Sulfurisphaera tokodaii str. 7: one gene and its partner. The protein of the gene in region 2 binds, or shares a complex with, the protein of the main gene of each other region. Links are inferred from orthologs where the notes say so. Each region holds a gene or a part of one and is shown on either strand. Other genes may lie near its edges.

Evidence for each region.
Region 1: the proteins of dph2 (region 2) and STK_RS02505 are in contact, whole or in part, in a crystal structure (PDB 6Q2D), measured with the Methanobrevibacter smithii proteins. The link is inferred for Sulfurisphaera tokodaii str. 7 from one-to-one orthologs. Residues at the interface, in WP_011954460.1 of Methanobrevibacter smithii: Met1, Met3, Tyr4, Pro28, Glu29, Gly30, Leu31, Met33, Phe58, His80, Thr124, Gln126, Ser179, Gly180, Asn181, Phe182, His183, Leu185, Tyr201, Asn202, Phe211, Ile215, Arg291, Asp295, Asp296, Gln298, Met299; in WP_011954157.1 of Methanobrevibacter smithii: Pro482, Asn483, Lys484, His485, Tyr553, Asp555, Glu556, Glu559, Leu560, Leu591, His592, Glu593, Asp594, Ala595, Val596, His597, Arg598, Gly599, Pro600.

What each region holds. Positions count from the first base shown.
Region 1 is NC_003106.2:443,482-446,447, forward strand. It holds STK_RS02505 (elongation factor EF-2), read right to left. Parts: upstream 2,608-2,966; coding sequence 394-2,607; downstream 1-393. Other genes in the region: STK_RS02500 (HAD family hydrolase), read right to left, coding at 1-387; STK_RS02510 (NAD(P)/FAD-dependent oxidoreductase), read left to right, coding at 2,741-2,966. UniProt on the Methanocaldococcus jannaschii protein: Catalyzes the GTP-dependent ribosomal translocation step during translation elongation.
Region 2 is NC_003106.2:2,271,313-2,274,248, forward strand. It holds dph2 (diphthamide biosynthesis enzyme Dph2), read right to left. Parts: upstream 2,000-2,936; coding sequence 1,001-1,999; downstream 1-1,000. Other genes in the region: STK_RS12505 (hypothetical protein), read right to left, coding at 1-168; STK_RS12510 (DNA-directed RNA polymerase subunit L), read right to left, coding at 155-436; STK_RS12515 (exosome complex RNA-binding protein Csl4), read right to left, coding at 426-995; STK_RS12525 (50S ribosomal protein L16), read right to left, coding at 1,996-2,526; STK_RS12530 (KEOPS complex subunit Pcc1), read right to left, coding at 2,759-2,936. UniProt on the Methanocaldococcus jannaschii protein: Catalyzes the first step of diphthamide biosynthesis, i.e. the transfer of the 3-amino-3-carboxypropyl group from S-adenosyl-L-methionine (SAM) to the C2 position of the imidazole ring of the target histidine residue in translation elongation factor 2 (EF-2).

The DNA of each region.
Region 1 (2,966 bases), 1.8 Mb from region 2 along the record:
TTTGAATCCCTTTCTTTTTAAATATTCTATTGCATCCAAGCTATCTTCATAAGGTGTATTGTTTCCAGCTATACTCCAGTATATTTGAGTCCACTCGTATAAATCTTCCATCTCTGCCTTTACACTATATTTCTTTAATACTTCCTCCCACCATAGTCTTCTGTCATAAACCCCTTCTTCATCTAGTTTTTTCGCTATTTCTATAAGCGTCTTTGAGAGCTCATCACGATCTACATTTACATTAGGATAATTTTCTCTAATGTAATCCAATATATCATCTGCCACCTTAAGTAAAGCTTGATTAGAAAGGTTATCAAAAGAAACTAAAGTGTTATCAAAGTCAAAAAATATAGCCTTAACATCCTTAAATATGTTGAACTCTTCCATGCAATTTCACGCTAAGAAGTCCTCTACCTTAGGCAACTCCTTAGGCAGGCCTTTTCTCTCTCTTATTTTCATAATTACATCTAATAATAGGCTATCTGGAACTGGAGCCCATCTACTAAATTCTGTACCCCAGAACGCTCTGCCTGCACTTGCTGCTCTAAGCTCGCTTGCAAGTTCAAAAGATTCAGAAACTGGAATTTCTGCTGTAATTCTGGCTATACTACCCATCTGAGTCATATTGAGTATTTTTCCTCTTTTCCTAGTTATAACGCCAGAGACGTTTCCAACGAAATCCATTGGAACTCTGATATCTAGCTTTTGTAAAGGTTCTAGTAATGTTGGTTTAGAAGTTAAGAACCCAGCAAATATAGCATTCCTAACGGCTGGATATAACTGAGCTGGTCCTCTATGAGCTGGGTCTTCATGGATAATAGCATCATGCAATACAACTTTTAATCCTCTTATTGGTTCATGAGCTAATGGTCCTTCTTTCATCGCTAATCTAAACCCTTGAAGTATGGTATCCATTACTTCCCTTAGATGTTGTACACCGCTTGTAGCATTCACAAATACATTTATGTTTTCATCTATAGCAACTATCTTCTTAGCTTCATCGTAGTCCCAGTCTGCTTGTTCTTTAAGTATTCTTGCCATTTCTTTAGAATCCATATCCTCTTTTATAGTTCCATTAGCGATTAACTCAATTGTCTGTTCATTTAATGGTTCAACGCTGATATATAGTTTATTATGTTTATTAGGAGATTTGCCTTCGAATACTTGGCTCTTAGTTCTTATGCTTTCTCTATAGACTACAATTGGTGGTGAGGTTACAACATCTACACCGTAATTTTCTTTCAATAATTGTAATGAAACTTCAAGATGTAAGAATCCCATACCTGAAAGCAAATATTCACCAGTCTCCTCATTAATCTTTACAAGTAAGTTTGGATCCTCAATACTTAGTTTTCTAAGTGCATCAATCATCTTATTAAGATCTTTTGGATTCTTTGGCTCAACAGATATTGTTACTACAGGTTCTGATACATAATGTAGAGATTCAAATGAACCTACATTCGCATCTTTATACTTTATATCTACTGCTGTCTCTCCAGATCTAGCTTGATCTAGTCCTAAAGCTGCAGCTATATTACCAGCAGGAATCTCTTCAGCTAATTCTCTTGTTGGTCCCATGTAAAGGCTTACTTGTAAAACTCTTTGTTGTCTTTTTGCGTTTACTAACCATATTTCTTCTCCAGCTCTTAATGTTCCAGAGAATACTCTACCAGTAGCAACTAAACCGGCATGTGGATCAACTTTCATATCACTTATCATAAGGACAATAGGTCCGTTAGGATCTGCGTTTATCATTGCTTTTGCTATATCGCTATCTAGATCTCCTTTCCAGATTTTAGGAATTCTATATTTTTGTGCATCTCTAGGATTTGGAACAAATTTAATAACAGTTTCTAATAATGCTTCATGTATAGGAACTCTGTTAGCTAGTTCTTCTACTTTTGATTTATCCCCACTAGAATATGCATTTACTACATCACTGAATTTAACTCCTTTTTTCTGTGCTATTGGTACGCTAAATCCCCACTTATCTTTTGCTGATCCAAATACCACATTACCTAATTCTGGTTTTATTTTCCAAGCGTCCTTATATTCGGGTTCTGCATACATTTCGATTAAGTTATTTATCTCTACTATCATATCTATTAGTTTCTTCTGTATTTCTTGCGGGCTTAACTTTAGTTCTTTAACTAATCTATCTACTTTATTAATGAAAAGTATAGGTCTTACTCTTTCTTCAAGGCTTTGTCTTAGTACAGTTTCTGTCTGAGTCATTATTCCCTCTACTGCATCAACAACAACAATAGAACCATCTAATATTCTAAGGCTTCTAGTTACTCTACCGCTAAAATCAACGTGACCAGGAGTATCAATTAAATTAATTACGTAACCTTTTCCTTCTATTTCGTGGTACAAGCTTATGTTTGCTGCCTTTACTGTAATACCTCTTTGTTGTTCTACGGAAAGGTAGTCTAATGCTAATGCCTCTCCAGCAACTTTTTGTGAAATTATACCGGCTGCAGCTAATAAAGTATCACTAGTTGTAGTCTTTCCGTGATCTACATGAGCAATTATTCCAATATTTCTTACTCTAGTAATATCTTTCATTAAACTAAGAACTTGCTCAACTGTCTTATATCGGGGCAAGGTTTAAATCACCACATTTAGTATTTAGTAACTTAACTTCAGAATATTAAAGTGTAATGGATATCCTACATCAATAATTGATACAATCTTTTTAATAAACAACTTTTTATCATAAGATTTAAAATAAGTAAATATGCAACAATTGAATCAACATAATGAAATATATGATGTAATCATAGTAGGAGCAGGAATTGCTGGGCTAAGTGCCGCTTTATATACCTCAAGGCAAAGAATGAAAACGTTAGTTGTCTCAAAAGATTTAGGAGGACAACTAACATTAACTGATCTCATAGAGAATTATCCTGTAGTTGAGCCTTTAAGTGGACTTAGTTTAGCGCGAAAGGTAGAGTCGCAGGCAA
Region 2 (2,936 bases):
ACTAATATCTTTAACCTCTCCAACTACACTAGAATTATAGAATTTCTCCCTTACAGCTTTTTCTTCTAGTTCAAAAAATATCTTTTCAAGAAATTTTCCTCTAAAAACGCATATAGCATATAATTTATCTGATTTTGCAATAACTGCTAATCTCCTACCTTTTTTCAATACTTTTCACTTCTTCGATGAACTTATTTGTGTCTTCTTCAGCAAGCTCTATTGCTTTAACAAGAGCTTCTTTTGGAGATATACTACCGTCTGTCATTATTTTTAATATTATACTGTCAATTAATGGGTGTGGCTTAGAATATGAAGCAAATTTTACTCCTGGGACTTTTAATAGGTAACCCTTTAGTAAGTTTCCTACTGTATGTTCCTCTCCATCTATTTGTAATTCTAGATAATTTTCTCCTGAACGTAATATCTTAATTTCCACCTTTCTTCACCATAACTAATGCTAATTTTCTTGTCTCAATATTACCACAGTTTGGACACCTTAAATGTTCTTCGTCTTTTTTAATCATTTTTGTACCGCAAATAGAACATTTAGCAAAAACTACGCCTAAATCCTTCTGTTTTATTGTTAAAGGAAGAGGTATGCTGAAATTTAATGGTTTTGCTCTTACAACATCTAATACTTTTAATGCTTCAGTAATACTATTAAGATATTTATTACTAATTTGAGAAATATGGATATACGCTGTAATAGGTACACTTATAATTTTGTCTTCTATCGAATAGATATTTACTAATGCAGAATCCTCTTTCATTCCATTAACTATTCCAAGGACGTATTTAGCTTTCTTTATAGATAATAATCCGGGTTTTTTAAAACTTATAGAATTAGTTTTTCTATTTATCATGTCATAAAATGCTTTACCGACTACGCTAGCATAAACTCTTCCTTCATACTCATAAGTTCCCTCACCGGCCATGAACTCTTCGATAACACTTAACTTATCGCCTGGTAGTAGTAATTCTCCTTGCTTTTTCATTTAACTCACCAGGGAAATATATATTTATCAAAGTTGTTAAGTATTATCATTTTAGCCTCACCTGGAGTCAAAACTGGTTTTTCAAAGTCATATAGGTCGTCTATTGGGAGTCTAGGACATGATGTTACTAAAAATACATCTAGAGACGGGCTTAAATTCCTGAGTACATCTTTTGTTAACACTCTATTGAGAAAAACATATATATTATATCCTTTTTCTTTAAGTTTTTTCTCAAAATATTTTACCATAAGTGGTCTGTTTTGTCCGTTCATAGCTCCCTGTATAATTCCCCAATTTCTTTTATCTATAGCTTCCATGATTTTTGCATATCTAATTTTTAATATTTTATAAACCTCTTTCGTAAGATCTTCTACTTTACCAGTATAAGGATCTATTTTTACTATAGGCTTTCCGGTGGCTAACCCCACTCCAAGGGCGTGAAATATTCCACCGGATATATTAACATACAAATCTGCGTCTACACTAGTAGCAGCCTTATAATCACATCCTAAAATTTGCCCATCAAACATGAAAACAGAAGAAGGTTTTCCTATTTTTACATCAAAATAATCAGATAGTTTTAGTGAAATCTTTCTAATTAATTTTATGTGTTGTACTGTAGCTGTTAAACTGATAGTTTTTGCCTCGTATTTCTTTCCAAAATTGATAACTTCATTTATTTGTTCATCAGTGATATCTAGGTTACTTTCGACTGGAACAAATAATGTAGGAAACTTAGGATAATACCAAGTATACGGAGTATGACCAAAGTGGATAATTAAATCTGCATTTATGTTTTTAGCCTCATCCTCAGCTATATCGCAAGCTCCCCAATTTGGATCTGAGGAAACTATGAAGTCTACGTCAGGCAAAAATTCTTTTAATTTCTCTATCACGAAAATAGAAAAAATCTTTAATCCTTCAGGAAATTGAAGAATAACTTTTTTTGCATTTCTTTTTCTGATTTCTTCTGCTATATATTCCTCCTGAAAATTATAGCTCACTGTACAACTGCCTCTTTAGGAATGGGAACGATATCTATTTTAGTTTTTAATGGAATCTTAGAAGCTGCAGCTTCAAATGCTTTCTTGGCTATTTCTAAATGTTCTTTCTTTACTTTTGCAATCATTATTATATCTCCTAATCTCTCAATTCTTGCGGCTGTTCCTATTGGTTTACCAAAAGATAATCTCATACCATCCTGCAATCTGTCTGCCCCAGCGAAAGCCATCATCTTATTCTCTCTGATAACATGATGAGGATACTTCAAAACTATTAGGGCAAAATTCTGGTCAGATCCAGTTTTATTAGTTAATTGTTTTAATGCAAGCACACGTGCCGCTTCCAGTGCATTATGTCTTATTTGACCTTTTTCTAAAGCAACTAGTCTAAGTTCATAATCATAATTTCCATTAACATTACCCATGGTAAACTTTGTTATTTTGGGCATTGGTACGCCTGGTATATATTCTTTTCTTGTATATGCTGGACCGGAAAAGTGACGGTAGCATCTACCTGGTCTAAGTGGCATGATATACACTTATGTCAGAAACTTTAAATAATTTACCATAATCTAACTTAACTATTAATAAGGTTCTAATTGTATAACTTTCTTGTTGTTTTATAACCTTTTAGATAATTCCATGTTTATATTAGTAAGTGTTAATAAAGAATCTAAAAATATTTAATTCTTAGCTATTATAATTTTTTATAAATTTTAGTTAATTTTATGTGAAAATAATGTGAAAACAAGCCTAGTATCTTTAGTGGGATAATTTCATTAACGTTTTCTCTATAGTCGAAATATGCTGCAATATTTCATCTATTGTATTTCTAAGTGTCAATACGTTTCTTGGCTCCATTATTTCCATGGATATTTTTATAATTATCTTATTTTCTTTGTTTAAGATATCTATATTCATACCTTTTGGTATATCTATA